One region of the Bariatricus sp. SGI.154 genome, then DNA from elsewhere that is predicted to be linked to it. Evidence: a T-box and tRNA genes for the amino acid it is inferred to sense, from the RefSeq annotation. Region 1 holds a T-box; the other regions hold tRNA genes.
The links. The T-box of region 1 lies ahead of leuS (leucine--tRNA ligase). A T-box ahead of a tRNA ligase gene usually reads a tRNA of that ligase, here a tRNA-Leu.
Positions count from the first base shown of each region.

Region 1 (3,162 bases):
GATTCCACGCTCCTCAATAATGTGAGGTGCTTCTTTCTTAAGAACAGCAGATTCCATTCCATTCCATTCACCAGAATTGATCATAGTTCCACTAGCTTCTGTATAAGCCTCCGTCATATTTTCAATCTCTTCCCCATCCTTGGCAATAACCTGAATAATCGGGATACCGAACTTAGTCGCAAATTCAAAGTCACGATCATCATGAGCAGGTACACACATGATAGCACCTGTACCATAATCAGACAGCACGTAATCAGACAGCCAGATTGGTGTCTTCTCGCCATTTAACGGATTAATTGCATAACTTCCTGTAAATACACCTGTCTTCTCTTTATCCTGCATACGGTCTACATTGGATTTCATAGAAGCCTCGAAAATGTATTTCTCAACTGCTTCTCTGGTCTCGTCCGTTGCAAGGCTTTTTGCCAGTTCATGTTCTGGAGCCAGTACCATGAAGGTTGCTCCATATAAGGTATCCGGTCTGGTTGTATAGACCGTAATCTTCTCATCTCTTCCATCCACTGGGAAATCTACTTCTGCACCGTAAGATTTGCCGATCCAGTCTGCCTGCATCTTCTTAACCTTCTCCGGCCAGTCAAGTTTATCCAGGTCATTTAACAGACGCTCTGCATAAGCAGTAATCTTCAGCATCCACTGACGAAGATTCTTCTTGGTAACCTCTGAACCACAACGCTCACATTTACCATTGACAACTTCTTCATTAGCAAGACCTGTCTTACAGGACGGGCACCAGTTGATCGGAAACTCTTTCTCATAAGCAAGGCCTTCCTTGAACATCTTTACGAAGATCCACTGTGTCCATTTATAGAATTCAGGATCCGTTGTGTTAACCTCTCTGTCCCAGTCATATAATGCTGCAATCTCACCTATCTGACGCTTGATTTTCTTTACATTCTCAGCAGTAGAGATCGCAGGATGTACCCCCATCTTAATCGCATAATTCTCAGCCGGAAGACCGAATGCATCCCATCCCATCGGGTGAATGATGTAGTATCCCTGCTGTAACTTGTATCTGCTCCATACATCGGAGATTACATATCCTCTCCAGTGACCTACATGCAGGCCATTGCCTGATGGATATGGGAACATATCCAAGCAGTAGTATTTCTCACGCTTGCTTCCGTCTTCATTTACTTTGACGTTTACCGGATTCTTCTCCCAGTTCTCACGCCATTTTTTCTCAATCGCCTTATGATTATAAGGTATCTTTGACATCTTATTATTCCTCCTATATTGATTACTTGGTGAGGTTCTTTCGAACCTAGTAAGCAATATACATCTTGCCGACTTGGCGAGGTCCTTTCGAGCCTAGTGGCGCAGATGTTTCCTACTTACTTTACTTGGTGAGGTCCTTTCGAACCTAGTAAAAGCCTTCTCATCTCTAAAGAGACGAAAAGGCTTAAACTTCCGTGGTACCACTCTTTTTCATCCGCATGATCTATCCGCATAACACTCTGGTTACATCCATAGATTCTATGCCGATGCACTCATTACTTCTATAACGGGAATGCCCGCTTCTGCCTATGCTGCTTGATGATATCTTTTTAAAGCGTCACGATTTTCGAATCATCATGCCTTTCACCAGAAGAACTCCGAGGCGAGTTGGGAGATTACGCTAACTGCCTCGCACCATCCGGCAGTTCTCTGATAACGATAGGCTCTTACTACTCCTCATCAACGTTGCTGCAATATTTTTTACTTATTGTATGCTTTCTTATTATATGAAGAATGTTAAAATAAGTCAAGTCCAATCTGCAATTATCGCTGCAACTTAATTTTCATGAAATTTTTCGTAAATTTTTCACGTAAACTTCATATATAAATTTGTAGGCATAAATTATATTTTTTAGGTTGTTCCCTATACTCCTTTAGTGTATAATAGACATAAGCAAATCGTACTGAAACGCTCAGTATAATATGATACATAAAGGAGAGTTTGCCATGGTAAATTTATTAACAGGCCCAAAAGGCAGCGGAAAGACACAACAAATGATCGAGCAGGCGAATCAGAAAGCAAAAACCTGTAATGGAAATGTAGTATTTATCAAAAAGACTCATCGTGATACAGCAAGTGTTGCATTTGATATCCGTACTATCTGTATGGATGATTTCCCGGCAATTACGAACACAGACGAATACATCGGATTCTTATATGGAATGTATAGTTCCAACCACGATATTGAATGTATATTCATCGATGGAATCCTGAAACATGCTGATATTTCTCTGGACAGTATGCCTGATTTTGTAGAGAGACTGAAAAAGATTTCAGCAGAATGCGGCATTGAATTCTTCGTAAGCATCAGCGCAGATAAATCAGATTTATCTGGAATCAGCGAAGAAGGCTGCAGTTACCTGAATTAACATAACACGACAAAAGACAGCGGGCAGCCTGATAAGAGGCTGCCCCTTTTTATGATAAGACGATGAATGAGAAAAAAAATGATAAAAGAACAAGAGATGCCAGAGGTATGAAAAATACTTCCAACACAAGGAATTCCAGAGGGATTAAGGATGCCTCCGGTACCAGGAATTCGAAAGGAATCAAAGCCGCGAAAAACAAACGTGCAAGACGCAGGAAGTTAAAAAGACTGCGCTTGTTATTCTGTGCTCTTTTTCTTATCCTTATATGCCTTGCTCTGGTACTTGGCGTACGGGCAATCGTATCTTTAGTTACCAAATCATCCGACCAGCAGGAACAATCATCTCAATCCACAGACAACACGCAATCCAAGAGTAAGATTGATATTTCCGGTGTTGATGTAGAGGAACTGGTCATTGATAACACTACACCCAAAAATAGCGATAAACCTGTCAAAATTACTGTCAGTTCCATCGGCGACTGTACTCTGGGTACGGATGTGAATTTTAACCAGTCTACCAGCCTGAATGCTTATTATGATAATCAGGGACCAGATTATTTCTTCAAAAATGTCCGTTCGATTCTGGAAGAAGACGATCTATCTATCGTCAATATGGAAGGAACTCTTACGTCTTCTGAAGACCGCCAGGATAAGACATTCGCATTCAAAGGTCCTGCCGAATATGCTAAGATCCTGTCCGGAGGTTCTATTGAAGCCGCTAATATGGCAAATAATCACAGCCATGATTATGGCGAACAAAGTTATACTGATACCCTCA
Region 1 covers NZ_JBNPMC010000020.1:585-3,746, reverse strand. The annotation lists gene leuS (leucine--tRNA ligase) at 1-1,236, opposite strand, end outside; T-box leader at 1,404-1,708, opposite strand; gene ACQRBN_RS10210 (hypothetical protein) at 1,963-2,385, shown strand; gene ACQRBN_RS10205 (CapA family protein) at 2,448-3,162, shown strand, end outside.

Region 2 (3,162 bases), on a different contig from region 1:
GTAACACGGTTACAAATGATTACTATCCGATGCTTGCAAAGGTGCTGTTCGAAGTTGCGGTGAAACTTCAGCAGGAAACCGGCGTACACATTAAGTTCATCAATCTGTCCGGAGGAATCGGTATTCCTTATACGCCGGATCAGGAGCCGAATGATATCCGTGTGATTGGTGATGGCGTACGCAGGGTATATGAGGAGGTGCTTGTGCCGGCAGGAATGGGAGATGTTGCAATCTATACAGAACTTGGACGATTCATGATGGGACCTTATGGATGCCTGGTAACAACAGCGATTCATCAGAAACATACCCATAAAGAATATATCGGCGTGGACGCTTGTGCGGTCAATCTGATGCGTCCGGCGATGTATGGGGCATATCATCACATTACGGTAATGGGGAAAGAGAATCTGCCGCATGATCACAAATATGATGTTACAGGTTCTCTATGCGAGAATAATGATAAGTTCGCCATTGACCGTATGCTGCCGAAGATTGACATGGGAGATCTGGTGGTCATCCATGATACTGGCGCGCATGGATTCTCTATGGGATATAATTATAATGGAAAGTTAAAATCAGCAGAAGTGCTCCTGAAAGAAGATGGTACGGCACAGTTGATCCGCAGAGCGGAGACTCCGGCAGATTATTTTGCTACATTTGATTGCTTTGATATCGGGAAAAAGTTAATTGGCAAATAACTGTTAAGAGTTGATTTTATGTGAAGATAGGAGTATGGTTATATTATCTTAATTCACAAGGGGGAAAAAGTTATGAGAAAAAGAGGTTTGCTTGCTGTATTACTGGTTGTAGTAATGACAGTACTGTGCGGTTGCGGAGGAATGAGTACGGAAGATGCACAGTCTTATGCGAAGTCTGTTCTGGATGCCAGTTACAAAGGTGAATTCGCAAAGTATATGGAATGGACGAAGTCAAGTGAAGAAGAAGCAAAGGAATTGTATGAGGGTAATATTGACGTAACGATGAAGGAGGCTGGATTCTCTGATCTGGGTCTTTCAGAAGAAATGACAGAGAACTACAGACAGTTGTTCCTGGATATGATCAAACTGGCGAAGTATGATGTTGGCGAAGCAAAAGAAGCAAGTGACGATGCTTTTACAATCGATGTAACCGTAGAGCCATTCATTGCTTTTGAAGGACTTCAGGATGAGGTTAATACTGCTGTTACAGAAGAACTGACGAACGTTGAACAGATTCCAAGCGATGAAGAGATCAACCAGATGGTGTTCCAGAAAATGTATGAACTTATGGCTGAGAGAATTGCTGCTCCGGTCTATGGAGATCCTACAACTGTTACCATTACAGTTAAGCCGGATGCAGATAATGTATATTATATCGCTCAGGAAGATATGACTGCATTGGATGATGCTTTGTTCCCGGCAGATAAGTTCTAGGAATATGTATAAAATAGTCTTGAATTACGGGAGATTTTCTTTACTCTCATTATAATATTCAAAAAAGAGAAGTGGTGCCTGTAAGGTATCGCTTCTCTTTTCTTAGAAAAATTTCCAAATAAAAACGGGAATCCTCACATCAAGGTTTCCCGTACTTTTTCTGAATGCGGATGGTGGGACTTGAACCCACACGAGGTCGCCCCCGCAAGATTTTGAGTCTTGTGCGTCTGCCATTCCGCCACATCCGCTTATGTTATCTCATCGACAACATATTGAATTATAACGGTAAAATCAGAAGATGTCAATGCTTTTGTGAAGAATTTTAGAGGTTTTTTTGCTTGTTTTTTTGGTTGAAATTATAGGAACTATGATATAATGGGAAAAGGTCAGCGACACGAGAATTCACACATTAAAAAAAGGAGGCAATTATGTACTATAAGCAATATGGAAATACAGAAATGAAGGTGTCCGCAATCGGGCTCGGAACTATGCGTTATGATGAAGAGGATATCAAAGCGGGAAGATTGGAGAAATGTGCTGAGATTCCGCTCTATGCATATGAGAAGGGAATCAATTACTGGGATACAGCACCGCATTATTGTGATGATAAGAGCGAGATCGTGACAGGAATTGCGTTATCGCAGGTGAAAAGAAGTGATATCTATGTAACTTCTAAGACGAATCTGGGAACACTAGATGCAGGAGATCATCCGACAAAAGACATTTTCAGAAAGAGACTAGAGTTATCTTTGGACAGATTGAAGACAGATTACATTGATTTCTATCATATGTGGTGTATGCTGAGTCTGGAGTCATGGGAAAGGCATATGGATGCGTTGTATGGTTTTTTTGAGGATGCCAAGAGAGAGGGACTGATCCGTAATATCGTGTTCTCTTCTCATATGCAGGGCAATGATATCGAGAAAGTAGTAGATACAGGCAAGTTCAAAGGAATGCTGATCGGATATAATGCGCTTAATTACCGCTTCAGACAGAGTGGTATTGAGGCAGCACATCAGAAAGGTATGGGAGTTGTGGTAATGAATCCTTTGGGCGGAGGAATGATTCCGGCGAATTCGGATGCATTCGCTTATCTGGCAGAAGAAACAGATCTGACGGTTCCGCAGGCAGCGCTTCGTTTTGTTGCTTCCCATAAAGAGATTACTGTAACACTGGCAGGCTGTACGACAAAGGAACATATTGATGATGCGGTCAAAGCCGTAGAGAACCTGGAAGAGAAGCCGGCGAAAGAGATTGTGAAAGAATATGAGGGCAAGGGTGTGGCACTAAATAACTTATGTACTGGCTGCGCTTACTGCAAAGGATGTCCAAAAGATATTCCGATTCCAAAATTCATGGATGCTTATAATCAGATGATTCTGACTGGCGAGCAGAAAGCAATCGAGGATCGACTGGATAATCACTGGGACATTTCCAAGGAGAAGGCTTTAGAGTGTATTGCCTGTGGAAAATGCGAGAGACAGTGTACACAGCATCTTCCGATTATCGAAAGACTGAAGGAGATTGCAAGCCTTTAAAAAGAATAAATTGCTTTCAAAAATAAATGTTTTGGTGTATAGTAAGAAGGTAGTTCTAATTTTAGATGGAGAATCCAATATGAATGATAAGATTGTATTGATTGATGGTCATAGTATTTTGAATCGCGCTTTTTATGGACTCCCGGATCTGACGAATGCAGACGGGCTTCATACGAACGCGATCTATGGCTTTCTGACGATTATGTTTAAAA
Region 2 covers NZ_JBNPMC010000048.1:22,073-25,234, reverse strand. The annotation lists gene ACQRBN_RS15855 (diaminopimelate decarboxylase family protein) at 1-698, shown strand, start outside; gene ACQRBN_RS15850 (hypothetical protein) at 771-1,412, shown strand; tRNA gene ACQRBN_RS15845 (tRNA-Leu) at 1,578-1,660, opposite strand; gene ACQRBN_RS15840 (aldo/keto reductase) at 1,841-2,950, shown strand; gene polA (DNA polymerase I) at 3,030-3,162, shown strand, end outside.
Region 2: it has a tRNA-Leu gene. The T-box ahead of leuS (leucine--tRNA ligase) is inferred to sense a tRNA for this amino acid. The anticodon was not compared.

Region 3 (3,162 bases), on a different contig from region 1:
AGTCAACCGTCATAATTCCACACCCCGGTCTTTGGTCTTGACCTTCTCCCGCTGGCGGTGCTGTGCTTTGGCCTGCTGCTTTGCCTGCTCCAGCTCCTTGCGGATGGAGGGCTTTTTCTCTTTCTCCAGGTTCTTTGCGGAGAACTCCCGAAAGGCCGCCGTGATAACGTCGGCATCCCGGCCCTTGAAGAACACCAGGTAGCGGGGTATATCGCCGCTGGTGTCCTTTTTCAGCGCGAAGTCAATGCCGTACTTCTTGGCGGTGGCGGAAAAGGCCCGGATGTTCTGGTCGGTGATCTCGATGTTTGAAACGCCGGTATTGTGCTTCATAAGCTGCCGGAGGGTCTGCTTGCCGTGGTGCAGCTTGGTCTTGTGGCCGGTCACGCCCTTCTGCATCTCGTCCAGCACTTTTTTCATGGCCTGTTGCAGCATCCCGGCGGAGAGCTTGGTGGCCTCCACACAGAGGGCAACGGTGCGCTGGGTGACTTCTTCCTGCATGAGTGATTACCTCCTTTCTCCGCTGCCGTACAGATCGTGGTTCACCAGGGACGCATAGTAGCTGTCGATGGTGGCCGGGGCGTTATACAGGGCAGCCAGCAAATATTTCTTGATGTTACGGACATAGGTGGTGTTCTCCCGCATACGGTCCAACACATACTCGATGTGAGAACTATTCAGCTTCAGGAACCGGGATTTGACCACCTCCGCCGGATAGTCGTCTCCGGCAATGCGGATCGTCTCCCTGCGGGAACAGACGGTATCCACCATGAGCTCCACCAACTCATTCAGCATATCCCGATCCAGCCGGTCATCCCGGCATAGATAGTCATACTCGATATTCTCCAAAATCAGTTCCCGATAGTTCTCCCGCTCCCGCATCCAGTCCCGTCCGGTCCGTTTGGCCCCTGCGGGGGTTTGGGGGCTTGATTGGATAGGATTTGATCCTTCCGTACTTGATGAATCAGTATTTGATATTTGGTTACTTGATCCTTTAGTATTTAATTGTGCGGGGTTTTCCTGTTCAGGTTTTCCCAAGACAGGAGAATCCAAGACTGGTTTTACCTGAACTGGATTTTCCCGTTCAGGTTTTCCCGGTTTAGGTTCCGGTGGCCTGGGCTGCTCCAGGATCGTGTACTCGATGCTGCCGAGCCGCCCGTTGGCGTTACGGACTCTTTCACGGATAATATACCCCGCATCTTCCAGCTCCCGAACCGTAGCACAAATGCTGTCCACTCCATCCCGGCATATCCGGGCAAGGCCTTTGGTGGTGTAGTCCCAATCCTCCGGCAAGGATAGCATGAGGGACAGCAGCCCCTTCGCTTTCAGCGACAGTGCCGTGTTCCGCAGATGATGGTTTGCCATCACCGTGTAGTCGCGGGTTTTCTCAATGCGAAATACCGCCATAATCTCACCTCCCTCCGGCGATCTGGAAAAGTGTTCGTTTTCGGGGAAAAGATGACCTCTGTATCCAACGGATACCCGAAGGACAAATCACCTGCGCCTGCTTTCCAACAGGCAGCACAGGAAGAAAATAGAGGGATTTTCGCCCCTAATTGGCACACTAAATTTTAGGCGTAAAAAAGGGCGGCTGCCTTAAAACAGTCGCCCTAATGTGGGGGGATATACAAGATATTTTTCTGTTCGGATGCCCGAAAACCATTGATATTACTGGGTTTTTCAAAAAGTTCTGTATCGCCACTCGTACCAATGCGGATGACAGGACTTGAACCTGCACGGGAATCCCACTAGATCCTAAGTCTAGCGCGTCTGCCAATTCCGCCACATCCGCATACGAACCTTATATAATATACACTATTTCCGCTACACTTGTCAATGATAATTTTCAGGTACACCCCATATATCAATTAGGTCAATTAGGTACACCCCTCATGTCAGATGGGGACGTAGTAAAAGTGCATTTTACCACGTCCCCATCTGCTGCTATTTCTGTGCTAATTCATACATTGCTGCTGCTACAATCTGGAAAGATGTCATCAATTTATCCACTTCCGCATACTCATTCGGCTGATGAATCACTTCCGGATCTCCCGGGAAGATCGGTCCGAATGCTACCATATTATCAAATGCTTTTGCATATGTACCTCCGCCGATTGCAAGAGGTTCCTCTGTACCGCCAGTCTCTTCTCGATATACTTTCATCAGTTTCTGTACCAGTTCAGAATCCTTCGGAACATATACGAGTCTTCCAGTCTGCTCAATCTCTGCTGTCAATCCATATTCCGCTGCTGCTTTCTTCACATTTTCCACCAGAAGCTGCTGATCAGCATTCTGTGGATAGCGAATATCCAGCGTAAAGAATAACTCTTCCGGTGTACATTTGATTACGCCAAAGTTACAGCTTGTATCGCCAGTTTCCTCATCTTCCCAGCAAGCACCGAGAGACTCTCCCTTTGTCTCTGAACCAATCTTCTCTAATACAAAATCTGCCATCTTCTGAAGGTCTCCACCAAGATCGATTCCCTGCTCTTTCAATGCTGCAAATAACTGGATTGCTGCATTCACGCCAAGATGAGGCGTGCTTCCATGTGCACCTCTTCCATTAGAAATCAGAATTGTTTTTCCATCTTCTTTTGAAACAGCGATTGCATCTGTTGCTTTAAAATCAAGATCTCCTTCTACAACCATGGTACATTTTGGCGTTACAACGTTTTTGGCTGTGCCACCTTCAATAGAAAGGACCTTAATGGCTGATGGATTCTCTACTTTCTTGGTCACTTCCCAGAATGTCTGTCCCTTCTCGCAGAAGATAACCGGATACTCTGCATCTGGTGTGAAACCAATTGTCGGAAGTTCTCCACCAACTTCAATATAGTGCTGTACGCAGGATGATCCATTCTCCTCATCACATCCGAACAGCACGCGGATTCTTCTGCCGATTGGAAGTCCCAAGTCACGAATTGCTTTCATAGCGTAGATTGCTCCAATCGTAGGTCCTTTGTCATCGAGTACTCCACGGCCATACATCTTGCCATCTACGATCTCACATCCAAGCGGATCATAATCCCATCCCTCGCCTAGCGGTACAACGTCCAGATGTCCAAGAACTCCAACCATCTCTTCACCTTCGCCAAATTCAATCCATCCTACTTTATTATCTACATTGCCGGTCTTGAATCCAAGTCTCTCCCCTAAAGCCAGCGT
Region 3 covers NZ_JBNPMC010000001.1:242,165-245,326, forward strand. The annotation lists partial or broken gene ACQRBN_RS01205 (VirD4-like conjugal transfer protein, CD1115 family) at 1-13, opposite strand, end outside; gene ACQRBN_RS01210 (PcfB family protein) at 10-498, opposite strand; gene ACQRBN_RS01215 (DUF6017 domain-containing protein) at 505-1,404, opposite strand; tRNA gene ACQRBN_RS01220 (tRNA-Leu) at 1,709-1,789, opposite strand; gene pepV (dipeptidase PepV) at 1,942-3,162, opposite strand, start outside.
Region 3: it has a tRNA-Leu gene. The T-box ahead of leuS (leucine--tRNA ligase) is inferred to sense a tRNA for this amino acid. The anticodon was not compared.